DNA from 3 places in the Streptomyces sp. bgisy130 genome. Region 3 is predicted to be linked to each of the others. Evidence: predicted binding sites of a transcription regulator. Region 3 holds the regulator's gene; each other region holds the start of a gene.
What was found. Region 3 encodes HrcA, which represses chaperone genes, less so after heat shock. Its sites were predicted from a motif close to TTNGCACTCNGNNNNNCNGAGTGCNAA; they were not measured.

Region 1 (5,903 bases), on a different contig from region 3:
GCGCGTACGCCATGCGGCATGTGGCGCTGCCCGCGTCCGGTCTGTACCCGATCGCCGTCATGGCCATCGCGGTCTCCGCCTACGCGGCCGGCGCCCTGGCGCACGGCTCCGGCTTCCTCGCCGTCTACCTGGCCGCGGTGATCCTCGGCAACGCCAAACTGCCGCACGCCCCGGCCACCCGCGGCTTCGCCGAGGGCCTCGGCTGGCTCGGCCAGATCGGCATGTTCGTCCTGCTGGGCCTGTTGGTGACCCCGCACAACCTGATCGACGACATCGTCCCGGCGCTGGTGATCGGCATGATCCTGACGCTGGTGGCCCGGCCGACCTCGGTGTTCGTGGCGCTGATGCCGTTCAAGGTGCCGTGGGCGGAGAAGACCCTGCTGTCGTGGGCCGGGCTGCGCGGTGCGGTACCGATTGTGCTGGCCACCATCCCGATGGTGAGCGATGTCCCGGGCAGCGAACGGGTCTTCAACATCGTCTTCGTGCTGGTCGTGGTCTACACCCTCATCCAGGGGCCGACGCTGCCCTGGCTGGCCCGGCGGCTGCGGCTGGGCGACGGCGAGGAGGCCGCCGACCTGGGCATCGAGTCGGCGCCCCTGGAGCGGCTGCGCGGCCATCTGCTGTCCACGTCCATCGGCCCGGCGTCCCGTATGCACGGCGTCGAGGTCGGCGAGCTCCGGATGCCCGCGGGCGCCGCGGTCACCCTCGTCGTCCGGGACGGCTCCAGCTTCGTGCCCTCGCCCTCCACGGTGCTGCGGCGCGGCGACGAGCTGCTGGTGGTCGCCACCGATCCGGTCCGGGACGCGGCGGAGCGGCGGCTCCAGGCGGTCTCCCAGGGCGGCAAACTGGCCGGCTGGCTGGGGACCGGCGGCCCCACGGGACGGACGCGGCACCGCCACCGCTGAGGTCCGGCCCCCCGAGCGGGAATGTGCTGCATCTCTCCACGGATCCCAAGGGAATCTGCGTGATGCCCTGTCCGATCCCAGGGCTTTACGCCCCGCGGCCTGTAGTATGAAGAGGCACATCGACGAACCAACTCTGCCTGATGCAGAGCTGGCGCGACCGCTCGGCGGCCGCGGTCCCCCTGCCTTACGCAGCCACCTCTCCCGGTGCGGACCACGCGGTATCACTCGGTCCTGCGCGAGAGGACAGCTCTCGGCGCGTTCCCGTGACGACCTCGCGGGTGGCGCGCTACCAGGCGGCAGAAAGGCCCGGCCGTGGCATCCGCGGTCAAGGACTCCCGTTCCGGATACGGACCGCTGCTCCGCACCCCTGGTGCATGGACATTCCTGCTGCCCGGCTTCCTGGCCCGGCAGCCCTTCGCCATGCTGACGATCGGCATCGTGCTGCTCGTCCAGTCCACCACCGGCTCGTACGGCACCGCGGGCGCGGTGTCCGCCACGACCGGTGTCGCGATGGCCCTGTTCGCCCCGCAGAGCGGCAAGCTCGCCGACCGCTTCGGGCAGCGCGCGGTGCTGATTCCCGGCGTCCTGGTGCATGCCGCCGGTGTCGTGGCCCTGATCATCCTCGCCCTGGCCCACGCCCCCCTGTGGACGCTGTTCGCGGTGGCGGTCCCCACGGGCGCCTCGACGCCGCAGGTCGGCCCGATGGTGCGGGCCCGCTGGGCCGCCCGGCTCGGCGGCAGTCCGCTGATGCCGACGGCCGCCGCCTTCGAGTCGGTGACCGACGAGTTCACCTTCGTGGTCGGCCCCGTACTGGCGACCGCGCTGTGCACCGGTGTCCACCCGGCGGCCGGGCTGGTCGCCGAGGCCGCGCTGACCCTGGCCGGCGGGCTGCTGTTCGCCGCGCAGCGGCGCAGCCAGCCGGCGGTGCACCGGGCGCAGTCCGGCGACCGGCCGCGCGTCTCGGCGCTGTCGGTGCCCGGCGTACGCGTCCTGATCGTGGCGTTCCTCGGCATCGGTGCCGTCTTCGGCGGGATGCAGGTCTCGCTGACGGCCTTCACCGAGCACATCGGCCAGCCCGGCATCAACGGCGTGCTCTACGGGATCTTCGCGGGCGGCAACATGCTCGCCGGTATCGCCTGCGGCGCCCTCGCCTGGAAGGTCGGCCCGCGGCGCCGGCTGCTGGTCGCCTACGGGCTGCTGGCGCTGGCCACCACGCCGCTGTGGGCGGTCACCGCGGTGCCGCTGCTGGGCGCCGTCGGCCTGGTCGTCGGCCTGTGCATCGCCCCGGCCCTGATCACCGGCTACACCCTCGTGGAGTCGCTGGTGCCGGCCGCCGCCCGCACCGAGGCGTTCACCTGGCTGACCGGCGCGGTCGCGCTGGGCCAGGCGGCCGCGGCCACCTCGTCCGGCCAGCTGGCGGACCGCTTCGGCCCGAGCATGGGCTTCCTGGTGCCGCTGGCAGGTACGGCGCTGGCCCTGACGGTGCTGCTGGCGCTCCGCGCCCACCTGCTGCCGCGCTCCTCGACCGTGGTCGCCGGCTCCCCGGCGGACGGCGCCGGCGACCGGGTCCCGGCCGTTTCCGAGGACCGCGAACGGGAGCTGGCGCGCGCCTGACCGAGCGTGGAGTGGGTCACCGTCCGCCGGTCACGGTGGACTGGCGGGCGGGAATACTGCAATATGGAGCGTCGTTAGCACTCATCGAGTGAGAGTGCCAGGAGGAAGACAAGTGCCGACCTACCAGTACCAGTGCACCGAGTGCGGCGAGGGCCTCGAGGCGGTGCAGAAGTTCACCGACGACGCGCTCACGGAGTGCCCCGCCTGCAACGGACGCCTCAAGAAGGTGTTCTCCGCGGTCGGCATCGTCTTCAAGGGCTCCGGCTTCTACCGCAACGACAGCCGCGGCTCATCGTCCAGCAGCAGCCCCGCCAAGAGCACCTCCACGTCGGGCACGACGTCCTCCTCGGACGCGTCGAGCTCCTCGTCCGGCAGCTCCGACAGCAAGTCCTCCGCCCCGGCCGCCGCTTCGTCCACCGGCAGCAGCTCGGGCACCAGCTCCGCCGCCTGACCCCGCACGTCACCGGACCCCGCCGTCACCGACGGCGGGGTCCGTCGTCTTACGGCTTCCTTTCGTCCCCGCGACCGGCCTTCCCCCTCCGCCGCGCCCCGATAGTGTGATCGGCATGGCTGACGCGGAGATTGGCGTTATCGGCGGATCGGGTTTCTACTCCTTCCTCGACGACGTGACCGAGATCACGGTAGACACCCCCTACGGGCGCCCGAGCGATTCGCTGTTCCTGGGAGAGATCGCCGGCCGCCAGGTCGCGTTCCTGCCCCGGCACGGCCGCGGCCACCACCTGCCGCCGCACCGCATCAACTACCGCGCCAACCTGTGGGCCCTGCGCTCGCTCGGCGTACGCCAGGTCCTCGGCCCGTGCGCGGTCGGCGGGCTGCGCCCCGAGTACGGCCCCGGCACGCTGATGGTCCCCGACCAGCTCGTCGACCGCACCAAGGCCCGTGCCCAGACCTACTTCGACGGCGAGCCGCTCCCCGACGGCAGCACCCCCAACGTCGTCCATCTGACCTTCGCCGACCCGTACTGCCCCACCGGGCGCCGGGCCGCCCTCACCGCGGCCCGCGGCCGCGACTGGGAGCCGGTCGACGGCGGCACCCTCGTCGTCATCGAGGGCCCCCGCTTCTCGACCCGCGCCGAATCCCGCTGGCATGCCGCACAGGGCTGGTCGGTGGTCGGCATGACCGGCCATCCCGAAGCCGTCCTGGCCCGCGAACTGGGCCTCTGCTACACCTCGTTGACCCTGGTCACCGACCTGGACGCGGGCACCGAGACCGGTGAGGGCGTCTCCCACGACGAAGTCTTCAGGGTCTTCGCCGAGAACGTCGGCCGGCTGCGTGAGGTCCTCTTCGACGCGATCGCCGGCCTGCCCGGCAACGCGGCCCGCGACTGCCTGTGCACCGGCGCCCACACCGGCTGGGACCTGGGCATCGAGCTGCCGTAACGCCCCGCGGAGCGCTCGGCCTCCCCCTCCCGGGTGGCCGAGTTGTCCACAGGAGCGGGGCCGTCCACAGCCCGGAGCGGGCGGACGGAGTCTTCCGGCACGGTGGTGATCAGCGGTTCACCCGACCCCTCACCCCCTGGCGGTGCCCCATGCTCCGGACCACTCACGCGCCCCCTCCCCTGGCCGTCCCCGATGCCCTCTCCCCGCCGCTGCCCGCTCCCCCGCCGTGTGAAGTGCCGCACTTCGCACCGGTCCGGGCAGGCGGCGGGCGGCGCCGAGGCGGGCGGCCCGCGCGACAGCGCCTACTGGCGGCCGGCCTGGCGCTGACCGCCGCAGCACTGGCCGGCGGCGCGTCGTACGGCGCCGTACGAGACGTCCCGGCCCCCGGCTGCCCGTCGGCGACGGCCCCGGGAGGGCGGTGACCATGCTCCAAGATCGAGTGGCCTCCGCGCCCACCCCACGCGAGACTGCTGCGCATGGCGGGGCACCCGCCGCGCGCCAATGGGGGCGCGCCCACCGCACCGGTACCGCGGCTTCCGTCCCTACGGCCCGCACGCTCGGCCCCTTCTCCCGGAACCACCGATTCCGTGCCGACGCACCGGCCGCTGGATGGTTCATGTCACACGACTGGACACCTCTCCCCTGCCCTGCCGTAAGTTGCGGTGCGGATTGTTGGTGCACCGTCCGTAGTGAGCATGGAAAGAGGCTGTCAGGTGAGCGAGAGCAAGGGCGTCCTTCAGGGATTCAAGGAATTCCTGATGCGCGGCAACGTCATCGAACTCGCGGTCGCGGTCGTCGTCGGTGCGGCCTTCACGAACATCGTCAACGCGGTGGTGAAGGGCATCATCAACCCCATCGTGGGCGCGCTCGGCTCGCAGAACCTCGATCACTACCAGGCGTGCCTCACCGCGGTCTGCGCCAAGGATCCCAAGACGGGCGCATTCACCGACGGGATCTACATCCTCTGGGGCTCGGTGCTCAGCGCCGCCCTGACGTTCCTGATCACCGCCGGGGTCGTCTACTTCCTCATGATCCTTCCGATCAACAAGTGGAAGGAACGCCAGGCGGCCCGTCAGGCACTGGAGGCGGCCCCCGCCGACCCCACCGAGATCGAACTGCTCACCGAAATCCGCGATGCCCTGCTCGCCCAGCGCACCGCTTCACCGTCCGCGCCCGCACCCACCACGGGCACCATCGGCACCCAGAAGACCCGCGACTAGCAGACCCCCACGCCCGGCGCACGCCGCCCGCGCACTTCGCTCAGAGGTGGTGCGGCGGCTTCTCGTCCAGAAAACGGGCCAGATCGGCAGCACTGTCGCCCCCGGCCGGACGCTCGCCCCAGCCACGGTCGGTGTCGTCCGAGGACTGCTGGTTCAACGGGTCGTCAAAGATCAGCTTCGCGGCGGACCGGGGGGCCGCCGGGCGGACGGTGGGCGAGGGCGCGGGGGTGGTGCGCTCGGTGGCGGGGGGCGGCTGCTCGGCGTCGGAGGGCGCGGGCGTCGGCTCTGTGGCGGACGGCGCCTGCTCGGCGTCGGAGGGGGCCTGCTCGGCGTCGGAGCCGTCGTGGGGCGCGGGCGTCGGCTCGGGTTCGGGGGTGGTGCTCACGTGTCCAGGGTACGGGCGGGGCGGGAGGGGGGCGGGCGGCTTGGCGCTGAGGCCCGTCCGGTGCCGGGGCGGCTGGGCATGAGTGGGGGACGCGCCTTCCCACGGGGCGACAGGGCCTGTCGGTCAGGGGTGATGGAGCGCCTGGGCGCGGGCCAGATCGAGGGGCCCGTTCTCAGGGATCTGGAGGTAGTGGTTCACCTGCCACGTCTGGGTGGTGCGGGCCTGCCGATTGGTGGTCTCCACCCACGGCGGGTAGACGCGAAACGCCCGCTTTCCGCCGGCGCCGTTCCGGGAAACGATGCCGCGCTCACACAGCACCTCGCGCGGAAAGACGAAGTGCCCGAAGTGACCGCCCTCGCGAGTGCTGATGACGAAAAGA
Region 2 (5,903 bases), on a different contig from region 3:
CCCGGCGGGAGCTGCTGCCGCGGCTGCTGGAGGCGGGTACGGCGCTGCCGGAGGAGGCGCGGCACAAGGCGCGGAAGTATGCGGAGCGGGCGGCGGGTTGAGCGGGCCCGCCGGGCGCGGGGCGGCGGGGCCCGGAGCGGGCGGCGGAGGATCTGCCTCCGGTGGGCCGTGGGGCGGCCGCGTCACCGGGGGTTGGGGCTCGGGCGCCGTGCCCGGGGCGGATAGCGTGCCCGTATGACGACTGCATTGATCACGGGAGCGACGGCGGGCATCGGGGCGGCGTTCGCCCGGCGGCTCGCGAGTGACGGCCACAGCGTGGTGCTGGTGGCCCGCGACGAGAAGCGACTGCGCGAGCAGGCCACCGAGTTGCACGACCGGCACGGCATCGAGGCGGAGGTGCTGAGCGCCGATCTCGCCACCGAGGAGGGCATCGCCGCCGTCGAGGCCCGGCTCTCGGACGCCAAACACCCGGTGGACCTGCTGGTGAACAACGCCGGTTTCGGCAACAAGGGCGAGTACCTCGAGGTCTCGATGGCCGATGAGCTGACGATGCTCAAGGTGCACTGTGAGGCGGTACTGCGGCTGACCACGGCCGGGGTGCGCGGGATGCGGGACCGGCGGCGCGGCGCGGTGGTCAATGTGGCGTCGGTGGCGGCGTTCGTCCCGCGGGGCACCTACGGCGCGAGCAAGGCCTGGGTCGTGCAGTTCACCCAGGGGGCGGCGCGCGATCTGGCGGGCAGCGGCGTGCGGTTGATGGCGCTGTGCCCGGGGTTCGTACGGACCGAGTTCCACGAGCGGGCCGGGATGGGGACGGACAACATCCCCGGGTGGATGTGGCTGGACGCGGACAAGCTGGTCGATGCCGCGATGAAGGACCTGACGCGGGGGAAGTCGCTGTCCATTCCGGATCCGCGGTACAAGGCGCTGATGGGCGCGGTGAAGCTGGCGCCCCGTGGCGTGCTGGGGGGACTGACGTCCCGTACCGGCCGTAAATACGGGCCCCGCTGACGCCGGGTCAGCCGGCCCGTTGCCGGGGGCGGCGGCGGGGTGGTGCCATGGCCGTGGCGCGCGGGGCGGGGCGGTGGGGTGCGAGGACAGGGCACCCACGGGCCCGTCCCCCGCGGGACGGCACAGGACGCACAGTGACGCGAACCGGCCGGCGACGCGCGACGCGGGACGAGCGGGGCGCGACGACGGGCGACCGCGAAGGAGGTCCGTTCAGCACTATGCACCCCACCTCTGACAGTCTCCCGGGACCTGCGGAAACGCCACCGGTCCGGCCCGGCGTCCTGCTCTCGATGGGGCCGGGCGTCGCCGGCCGGCTGCTCGGCGCCCGCCACCACACCCGGCTCGCGGCCCTGGCCCGTACGGACCCGCACCTGGTCGCCCACGAGCTGGCCGACCCCACCCCCGAGGTCGCCGCCGCCCTCGCCGGCGCCGAGGTGCTGCTCACCTGCTGGGGCGCGCCACCGCTGACCGACCGGGTGCTGGCCGCGGCCCCCCGGCTGCGGGCCGTCGTGCACGCCGCCGGATCGGTCAAGCACCACCTCACCGACGCCTGCTGGGACCGCGGTATCGCCGTCAGTTCGGCCGCCGCCGCCAACGCCCTCCCGGTCGCCGAATACACCCTCGCCGCGATCCTCTTCGCCAACAAGCGCGTCCTGCACGCCGCCCACCGCTATCGCGGCCTGCGCGCGCCGCACGACTGGCCGGACGAACTCGCCGGGGCCGGCAACTACCGCCGCACCGTCGGCGTCATCGGCGCCTCCCGTATCGGCCGCCGAGTCATCGAGCTGCTGCGCCCGTTCGACCTGCGCGTCCTGCTGTACGACCCGCATGTGGACGCCGCCGAGGCCACCCGGCTCGGCGCGGCCGCCGTTCCGCTCGACGCGCTCTGCGCCGACAGCGACCTCGTCACCGTGCACGCCCCGCAGCTGCCCGCCACCCGCCATCTGCTCGGCGCCCGGCAGCTGGCCCTGATGCCGGACGGCGCGACCCTGATCAACACCGCCCGCGGCTCGCTGGTCGACGAGGCGGCCCTGCTGCCCGAACTGGTCACCGGCCGGCTGTACGCGGTCCTCGACGTCACCGAGCCCGAACTCCCGCGCCCCGGTTCGCCGTTGTACGACCTGCCGAACGTGCTGCTGACCCCGCATGTGGCGGGCTCACTGGGCACCGAGCTCCACCGCCTGGCCGACCACGCCCTCGACGAACTCGAACGCTACGGCCGGGGCCGCCCGTTCCTCACCCCCGTACGCCGCGAGGAGCTGCACCACTCGGCGTGAACCGGGCCCGGCCGGCGGGGAGTCCGGCGCCCGGCAGGGGCCCCGCCCGCGCCCCGGAAACCCTGAGACCCGGCCCCCGCCAAGCGGGAACCGGGTCTCGGGTGAAGCGGTCCGACATCAGCCGAGGTGACGGCTCACGTCAGTGCGCGGCGACTGGCGTCAGTGCGCGTGGCCGTGACCGTGACCGGCCTCCGGCTCCTCCTCGGCGGGCTTCTCGACGACCAGGGTCTCGGTCGTCAGCAGCAGCGAGGCGATCGACGCGGCGTTCTCCAGGGCGGAGCGGGTGACCTTGACCGGGTCGATGACGCCGGCCTTGACCAGGTCGCCGTACTCGCCGGTGGCGGCGTTGAAGCCGTTGCCCTTGTCCTGCTCGGCGACCTTCGCGGTGATGACGTAGCCCTCGAGACCGGCGTTCTCCGCGATCCAGCGCAGCGGCTCGACGACGGCGCGGCGGACGACGGCGACACCGGTGGCCTCGTCGCCCTCCTTGCCGAGGGAGCCCTCCAGCACCTTGGCGGCGTGGACCAGCGCGGAGCCACCACCGGAGACGATGCCCTCCTCGACCGCGGCGCGGGTCGCGGAGATGGCGTCCTCCAGACGGTGCTTCTTCTCCTTGAGCTCGACCTCGGTGGCCGCACCCACGCGGATGACGCAGACGCCACCGGCGAGCTTGGCGAGGCGCTCCTGGAGCTTCTCGCGGTCCCAGTCCGAGTCGGTGGACTCGATCTCGGCCTTGATCTGGGCCACCCGGCCGGTGACGTCCTCGGACTTGCCCCCACCGTCGACGATGGTGGTGTCGTCCTTGGTGACGGTCACCCGGCGGGCGGTGCCGAGCACGTCCAGACCGGCCTGGTCGAGCTTGAGGCCGACCTCCTCGGCGATGACGGTGGCACCGGTGAGGGTGGCCATGTCGCCGAGCATCGCCTTGCGGCGGTCACCGAAGCCGGGGGCCTTGACGGCCACGGCGTTGAAGGTGCCACGGATCTTGTTCACGACCAGGGTCGACAGGGCCTCGCCCTCGACGTCCTCGGCGATGATCAGCAGCGGCTTGGAGGCACCGGCCTGGATGACCTTCTCCAGCAGCGGCAGCAGGTCCTGGATCGAGGAGATCTTGCCCTGGTGGATCAGGATGTACGGGTCCTCGAGGACGGCCTCCATCCGCTCCTGGTCGGTGACCATGTACGGCGAGAGGTAGCCCTTGTCGAAGGCCATGCCCTCGGTGAAGTCCAGCTCCAGACCGAAGGTGTTGGACTCCTCGACGGTGATGACACCGTCCTTGCCGACCTTGTCCATCGCCTCGGCGATGAGCTCGCCGACCTGCTTGTCCTGCGCGGACAGACCGGCCACGGCAGCGATGTCGGACTTGTCGTCGATCGGACGGGCGGTGGCGAGAAGCTCGTCGGAGACGGCCTTGACGGCGGCGTCGATGCCCTTCTTCAGGGCGGCGGGGGAGGCGCCGGCGGCGACGTTGCGCAGACCCTCGCGGACCAGCGCCTGGGCCAGCACGGTGGCGGTGGTGGTGCCGTCACCCGCGATGTCGTTGGTCTTGGTCGCCACCTCCTTGACGAGCTGGGCGCCGAGGTTCTCGTACGGGTCGTCGACCTCGACCTCACGGGCGATGGTGACACCGTCGTTGGTGATGGTCGGCGCGCCGAACTTCTTGTCGATGACGACGTTGCGGCCCTTGGGGCCGATGGTCACCTTGACGGTGTCGGCAAGCTTGTTGACGCCGCGCTCAAGGGCGCGACGGGCGTCCTCGTCGAACTTCAGGATCTTCGCCATGGGTTGCTTCAAGTCCTCTCATTGCGATCCTCGGCCACGACGTGGGGACCGCTGTCGCTCAAACGAACTGCGCCCCTGCCCCGGGTTGTTTAGACGCGGGAACCAGGGGCGCAGATCACGGCAAAACTGGGTGACTTACTTCTCGACGATCGCGAGCACGTCGCGAGCCGAGAGAACGAGGTAGTCCTCGTTGTTGTACTTCACCTCGGTGCCGCCGTACTTGCTGTAGAGCACGACGTCGCCGACCTTCACGTCGAGCTCGACGCGCTTGCCGTCCTCGACCCGGCCCGGGCCCACGGCCAGGACGACGCCCTCCTGGGGCTTCTCCTTGGCGGTGTCCGGAATGACCAGGCCCGAAGCCGTGGTCTGCTCGGCGTCGAGCGGCTGGACCACGATGCGGTCCTCAAGCGGCTTGATGGCAACCTTGGAGCTGGTGGTCGTCACGATCCGACCTCCCCCTTCGGAGATCTCACGGGGTTAACTGTCTGAGGTGGCGACCAGGTGGATCCGTCGTCGCGGGTGCCGGACCTGCCCGTCGCTGTGTCTGGCACTCCCCACTGGAGAGTGCCAACGCCGAGACTATGACGCGGTTAGCACTCGGTCAAGCGGAGTGCCAGCGCGGCGGGCAGCTCTTCCCGCGACGCAGGTTGACCGGCCGTGCGCGGCCCCGTTTCCCCGGCCGGCCCGCCTTCGGCGATCATGGCCATCTACAGCGGGGGCGGGGCGGGTGACGAGGCAGGCAGCTTCCCGCCAAATCGGACATGCCTTCCCCTTCCCTCGCAACCACGCCCTCGGCTGCCTCGTCTCCTTCCTCGATTGCCTGGCGGACGAACCGGGCCCCGTACCCGGCCGGCCGGCGGCCTCGACAAGATGGCGGAGGACAAGCCGTGCGTGCACCGACCAGAGTTCCCCGGAAGGCCCGGGTGCCGGAGCGGGATGTCGAGCGCACCATGACGTTCGCCGCGCTCGCCCAGGCCCCGGACCGGCGGAGAACCGAGGCCCGGCTGCTCGCCCTCGTCGTCCTGATCACGGTCTTCGGCTACACCTACACCGGCCTGTCGATGGGCGCCCTGCGCCCCGGCGGACTGGCGCTCTTCACCGCCGGCATGCTGTTCATGACGCTGGTCCCGCATCTGGTCCTGCGCCGCTACGCGCCCCGCGCCGATCCGCTGATCCTGCCGCTGGCCACCCTGCTGACCGGGATCGGCCTGGTGCTGCTGCACCGCCTGGACCTCACCTACGCACAGTCGCCCCGGCTGAAAACGGCCCAGGCGGCCAACGGCCAGCTGCTGTGGACGGTGATCGGGGTGGTGGTCTGCCTCGCCATCCTGCTGATGCTGCGCGATCACCGCATCCTCCAGCGCTACATCTATCTGACGATGGTGATCGCGCTGGTGCTGCTGATGGCCCCGGCCTTCTTCGGCGCCGACATGTACGGCGCCAAGCGCTGGATCCTGCTGGGGCCGCTGTCGTTGCAGCCCGGCGAGTTCGTGAAGATCATGATCTCGGTGTTCTTCGCGGGCTATCTCACCGTCAACCGCGACGCCCTGGCGCTGGCCGGCCGCCGCGTCATGGGCATCCAGCTCCCCCCGGGGCGTCAGCTCGCGCCGATCTTCACGATCTGGGCGATCAGCCTGCTGGTGCTGATCTTCGAACGGGACCTGGGCACCTCGCTGATCTTCTTCGGCGTCTTCGTGATCATGCTCTACATGGCCACCGACCGCACCAGTTGGGTGGTGTGCGGCCTGCTGATGGCCACGGTCGGCGCGGCCGTCGTCGGCTCCCTCGAACCGCATGTCCACGGCCGGGTCACCGCCTGGCTCGACCCGATGCGCG
Region 3 (5,903 bases):
CTCGCCGACGCGGTGGTGCGGGATCTGGTGGACTGATCACCCGGCCGAGGGATCTCACCCCAGAGACCCCGCCCACCGGGCAACGGCGTCCCTAGGCTGCCGGCAACACATCGGCAGGCAGGGACAGTTGGGCGGTTGGCCGCAGTGCACGATCAGCATATCGAGGAGTACTTCGCGGAGTTCGAGCCTCCGGAGGGTCTCCGGGCGGAGCTCCTGCGCCGGGAGATTCTGCTGACCGGCGGGACGGATATCGTCCACAACAAGATCGTCAGCGAGGTGACGGGGCAGATTCCGCACGGCCGCTGGCACAGGTTCGCGACACAGCACATCTCGTTCCCGGGGGAGGTCAGCAAGCCACAGCCCGACCTCGTGGTGATGGAGCGCGGAAGGTGCGAGGGTTCCGGATGGCTCGTACCCGCTGCGGACGTGACGCTGTTGCTCGAGGTGGTTTCCCTGCGCAGCGCCGACCGCGACTACGGCCTGAAGCGCTCCCTCTACGCCGCAGGGAGAATCCCCGCGTATCTGATCGTCGACCCGTATGACGCCCGCTGCGTACTGCTGACGGAACCGCACGGCGCGGGAGAAGACGCCGACTACGAGGTTCAGCGCACCGTCTCGTTCGGTGCCTCGCTCCGCGTCGACACCCTCGGCGTCGAGCTGGACACCTCGCGGTTCGGGACGCTTGCTGGTGTCACACGTCACCGCCGGCCGTGACGAAGTCGATCAGCTCCTCCACCCGCCCCAGCAACGCCGGCTCCAGGTCCCTGTAGGAGCGCACGCGGGAGAGGATCCGCTGCCAGGCGGCGCCGGTGTTCTCCGGCCAGCCCAGTGCCCGGCAGACGCCCGTTTTCCAGTCCTGGCCGTGCGGGACGGAGGGCCAGGCCGGGATGCCGACCGAGGACGGTTTCACCGCCTCCCAGATGTCGATGTACGGGTGGCCCACCACCAGCGCGTGGTCACCGGTCACCCCGGCCGCGATCCGGGACTCCTTCGAGCCGGGAACGAGATGGTCGACGAGGACGCCGAGGCGGGCGTCCGGGCCGGGGGAGAAGCCGCGGACGATGGCGGGCAGGTCGTCGACGCCCTCCAGGTACTCCACGACGACGCCCTCGATGCGCAGGTCGTCGCCCCACACCCGCTCCACCAGCTCGGCGTCGTGCCGGCCCTCCACGTAGATGCGCCCGGCGCGGGCGACCCGTGCGCGGGCGCCGGGGACGGCGAGGGAGCCCGATGCGGTGCGTGCCGGACCGCTCGGCGCCGGCGCGCCCTGGGGGCGTACGAGCGTGACCACCTTGCCCTCCAGGAGGAAGCCGCGCGGCGCCATGGGAAAGACACGGTGCTTGCCGAAGCGGTCCTCCAGGGTGACGGTCGGGCCCTGCGCCGTCTTCTCGCAGCGGATCACCGCGCCGCAGAAGCCCGAGGTGACCTCCTCGACGACCAGATCGGGTTCGGCGGGCACTTCGGGCGCGGGGCGCTGCTTCTTCCAGGGCGGGGTGAGGTCGGGGCTGTAGTGCCTGTTCTGCATCGAGTGGGCCTGCTTCTCTGCGGGTGGTCGGTGTTTCGGCCGGGGGTCCGGGGGTCGCCCCCGGGGGATGCAGTCAGGGAGGGGTGAGGTCGGGGCTGTAGCGCTTGCTCTGCATGGCGGCCTGTCTCGTGAGGTCGGCGGGCGGTTCAGGAGGGGGCGACGCCGAAGCGGGCGGCGAGGGCGGCACGCTGGGCGCGGACGAAACCGGCGTCCACCACGGCGCCGTGGCCGGGCACATACAGGGCGTCCTCACCGCCCAGGGCCAGCAGCCGGTCCAGTGCGCCGGGCCACCGCTGCGGCAGCGCGTCCGGGCCCGCCTGGGGTTCGCCGGACTCCTCGACCAGGTCGCCGCAGAAGACAATCTCGGGGGACCCGCCCCGGCCGGGTACCAGGACCGCCAGATCGTGCGCCGAGTGGCCGGGGCCGACGTTGGCGAGCAGCACCTGCCGGTCGCCGAGCTCGACGGTCAGCTGGTCGTGGACGTGGTGGTGCGGGGCGACCAGCAGATCGGCGGCCTCGGCGGCGGTGTCCCGGTCGATGCCGTGCCGGATCGCGTCGTGCCGCAGCTCGTCCTTGCCGCGGCGCAGCAGCTCGCCCAGCCCGGCCGCGCCGAAGACCTCGACGCCCGCGAAGGCGGCGGTGCCCAGGACATGATCGAAATGCGGGTGGGTGAGCGCGACATGCGTCACGTTCCGGCCCAGCACACTGCGGATCGCGCGCCGCAGATCCGCACCGTCGCGCAGGGTCGCGCCGGTGTCGACGATCATGACGCCGGTGGTCCCCGCGATCACCCCGATCGTCTCGTCCCAGCCCGGCATCCGGCGTCTGGCGACACCGTCACCGAGCTGTTCCCAACCGGCCTCTTCCCAAGTCGTGTGCATACCGAGACGCTAGCGCCATCGCGATAGCGTTGCCCGACAGATCGACCGAACACGGTCACCGGGCGGGTGCAGTGTGCGGCCGCCCTTGCCGTGTCCGTGCTACTCGGCCGTACACTGGCTCAAGGTCTGGCACTCGGCCCGTGTGAGTGCCAGGAGAGTCGAGACGGCGGACGGCCGGACTGGAGGTGCGCGGGATGCTCAGTGAACGCAGGCTCGAAGTGCTGCGCGCCATCGTCCAGGACTATGTCGGGACGGAGGAGCCGGTCGGCTCCAAGGCCCTGACCGAGCGCCATCAGCTCGGCGTCTCCCCGGCCACCGTCCGCAACGACATGGCCGCCCTGGAGGACGAGGGTTTCATCGCCCAGCCGCACACGAGCGCCGGGCGCATCCCGACCGACAAGGGCTACCGCCTGTTCGTCGACAAGCTGGCCGGTGTGAAGCCGCTGTCCAGCCCGGAGCGGCGGGCGATCCAGAACTTCCTGGACGGCGCCGTCGACCTCGATGACGTGGTGGGCCGCACGGTCCGGCTGCTGGCGCAGCTGACCCGGCAGGTCGCGGTCGTGCAGTACCCGTCCCTGACCCGGTCCACGGTCCGGCACGTCGAGCTGCTGGCGCTGGCCCCGGCCCGGCTGATGCTGGTGCTGATCACGGACACCGGGCGGGTCGAGCAGCGGTTGATCGACTGCCAGGCGCCGTTCGGCGAAACCTCCCTGGCGGACCTGCGGGCCCGGCTCAACAGCCGGGTCGTGGGGCGCCGGTTCGCGGATGTGCCGCAGTTGGTGCAGGATCTCCCGGAGTCCTTCGAGCAGGACGACCGCAGCACGGTCTCGACAGTGCTGTCGGTGTTGCTGGAAACTCTGGTGGAGGAGACCGAAGAGCGGCTGATGATCGGCGGCACCGCCAATCTCACGCGCTTCGGGCACGACTTCCCCCTGACCATCCGGCCGGTGCTGGAGGCCCTTGAGGAGCATGTGGTGATGCTCAAGCTTCTCGGCGAGGCCAAGGACTCGGGCATGACCGTACGTATCGGGCATGAGAATGCCCATGAAGGCCTGGCGTCCACATCGGTCGTCACGGTCGGCTACGGTTCGGGCGACGAGGCAGTCGCCAAACTCGGCGTGGTCGGACCGACCCGCATGGACTACCCCGGAACGATGGGAGCGGTACGCGCAGTGGCACGTTACGTCGGACAAATCCTCGCGGAGTCGTAAGTGGCCACGGATTACTACTCGGTCCTCGGTATCGGACGCGACGCCTCGCAGGACCAGATCAAGAAGGCCTTCCGCCGGCTGGCGCGTGAGCTGCACCCGGATGTGAACCCGGATCCGAAGACCCAGGAGCGGTTCAAGGAGATCAACGCCGCTTACGAGGTGCTCTCGGACCCGCAGAAGAAGCAGGTCTACGACCTCGGCGGAGACCCCCTCTCGCAGGCGGGCGGCGGCCAGGGCGCGGGCGGCTTCGGCGCGGGCTTCGGCAACTTCTCCGACATCATGGACGCCTTCTTCGGCACCGCGTCGCAGCGCGGGCCGCGCTCGCGCACCCGCCGCGGCCAGGACGCCATGATCCGGCTCGATATCGAGCTGACCGAAGCGGCCTTCGGGACCACCAAGGACATACAGGTCGACACCGCCGTCGTCTGTACGACGTGCAGCGGCGAGGGCGCGGCGCCGGGCACCTCGGCGCAGACCTGTGACATGTGCCGCGGCCGCGGTGAGGTCTCGCAGGTCACCCGGTCGTTCCTGGGCCAGGTCATGACCTCGCGGCCGTGCCCGCAGTGCCAGGGCTTCGGCACGGTCGTCCCGACGCCGTGCCACGAGTGCGCGGGCGACGGACGCATCCGCTCCCGCCGCACCCTGACCGTCAAGATCCCGGCCGGTGTCGACAACGGCACCCGCATCCAGCTCGCGGGCGAGGGCGAGGTCGGCCCCGGCGGCGGCCCCGCCGGCGATCTCTACGTCGAGATCCACGAGCTGCCGCACCCGGTCTTCCAGCGGCGCGGCGACGATCTGCACTGCACGGTCACCATCCCGATGACGGCGGCGGCGCTGGGCACGAAGTGCCCGCTGGAGACGCTGGACGGGGTGGAGGAGATCGATGTCCGGCCCGGTACCCAGTCCGGCCAGTCGATCCCGCTGCACCAGCGCGGCGTGACCCACCTGCGCGGCGGTGGCCGCGGCGACCTCATCGTCCATGTCGAGGTGCAGACGCCCACCAAGCTCGACCCCGAGCAGGAAGAGGCGCTGCGGCGGCTGGCCAAGCTCCGCGGTGAGGAGCGGCCCACGGGGCAGTTCCAGCCGGGGCAGCAGGGGCTGTTCTCGCGGCTGAAGGACGCTTTCAACGGGCGATAGCCCAGATCGGCCCGGGGTCCGCGGAGTCTCCCCGGGCCCGCGTGGCCGCCACCGCCCCCGTTCGGGGCGGTGCGGTGGGCGTGACACGATGTGCTCATGCCCACCGCACCAACCGATCTCTGCCGCTACCCGATCGTGCAGGCCCCGATGGCGGGCGGCGGCTCCGGACCCGAGCTGGCCGCCGCCGTCTGCGCGGCCGGCGGTCTCGGCTTCCTCGCCGCCGGCTACAAAACCGCCGACGGGATGTACCAGGAGATCAAACAGCTGCGGTCGCTGACCGACCGGCCCTTCGGCGTCAACCTCTTCATGCCGCAGCCCTCCCTGGCCGACGGCACCGTGGTCGAGGTCTACCGCGAACAGCTCGCCGGCGAGGCCACCTGGTACGAGACCGAACTCGGCGACACCGACGGGCCCATCGACGACGGCTACGAGGCCAAGCTCGCGATACTGCGCGAGGACCCGGTGCCGGTGGTGTCCTTCACCTTCGGCTGCCCCTCGCGCGCCGTCCTCGACGCGTTCGCCAAGGTCGGTACGTACACCGTCGTCACGGTCACCACCGCCGCCGAGGCACAGGCCGCGCAGTGGTCCGGTGCGGACGCGGTGTGTGTGCAGGGCGTGGAGGCCGGCGGCCACCAGGGCACGCACCGGGACGATCCGCACGCGGACGGGACCGGCGCGGGGCTGGGGCTGCTGGCGGCGCTCGGCCAGGTCCGGGAGGCCGTGCAGATTCCGATGATCGCCGCGGGCGGGCTGATGCGCGGGTCGCAGATCGCGGCCGTGCTGGCCGCCGGGGCGACCATGGCGCAGCTGGGCACCGCCTTCCTCGCCACCCCCGAGTCGGGCGCCAACCCGCTGCACAAGCAGGCCCTGACCAACCCCCTGTTCACCCATACGGAGTTGACCCGGGCGTTCTCCGGACGGCCGGCCCGCGGGCTGGTCAACCGCTTCCTGCGCGAGCACGGCCCGTACGCACCGGCCGCCTACCCGGCCGTCCACTACCTCACCTCCACCGTGCGCAAGGCCGCCGCCAAGGCGGGCGACGCCCAGGGCATGAACCTGTGGGCCGGGCAGGGGCACCGGCTGGCGCGGGAGCTGCCCGCCCGGCAGCTGGTGGAGGTGCTGGCGGCCGAACTGGACGCCGCGCGCGCC

Region 1: the regulator HrcA is predicted to act here: its motif matches at 2,594-2,620, upstream of AC3EUV_RS23100 (FmdB family zinc ribbon protein).
Region 2: the regulator HrcA is predicted to act here: its motif matches at 4,658-4,684, upstream of groES (co-chaperone GroES).

Annotation. Positions count from the first base shown of each region.
Region 1 covers NZ_JBYISA010000018.1:140,016-145,918, reverse strand. The annotation lists gene AC3EUV_RS23110 (potassium/proton antiporter) at 1-905, shown strand, start outside; gene AC3EUV_RS23105 (MFS transporter) at 1,218-2,519, shown strand; gene AC3EUV_RS23100 (FmdB family zinc ribbon protein) at 2,632-2,970, shown strand; gene AC3EUV_RS23095 (S-methyl-5'-thioadenosine phosphorylase) at 3,086-3,919, shown strand; gene mscL (large conductance mechanosensitive channel protein MscL) at 4,633-5,139, shown strand; gene AC3EUV_RS23085 (hypothetical protein) at 5,180-5,524, opposite strand; gene AC3EUV_RS23080 (MepB family protein) at 5,648-5,903, opposite strand, start outside.
Region 2 covers NZ_JBYISA010000073.1:587-6,489, reverse strand. The annotation lists gene AC3EUV_RS37340 (MOSC domain-containing protein) at 1-101, shown strand, start outside; gene AC3EUV_RS37335 (SDR family NAD(P)-dependent oxidoreductase) at 235-1,008, shown strand; gene AC3EUV_RS37330 (hydroxyacid dehydrogenase) at 1,227-2,285, shown strand; gene groL (chaperonin GroEL) at 2,445-4,067, opposite strand; gene groES (co-chaperone GroES) at 4,203-4,511, opposite strand; gene AC3EUV_RS37315 (FtsW/RodA/SpoVE family cell cycle protein) at 5,018-5,903, shown strand, end outside.
Region 3 covers NZ_JBYISA010000005.1:232,428-238,330, reverse strand. The annotation lists gene hemW (radical SAM family heme chaperone HemW) at 1-36, shown strand, start outside; gene AC3EUV_RS10015 (Uma2 family endonuclease) at 145-714, shown strand; gene AC3EUV_RS10010 (DUF3097 domain-containing protein) at 692-1,525, opposite strand; gene AC3EUV_RS10005 (MBL fold metallo-hydrolase) at 1,672-2,406, opposite strand; gene hrcA (heat-inducible transcriptional repressor HrcA) at 2,601-3,617, shown strand; gene dnaJ (molecular chaperone DnaJ) at 3,618-4,754, shown strand; gene AC3EUV_RS09990 (nitronate monooxygenase) at 4,851-5,903, shown strand, end outside.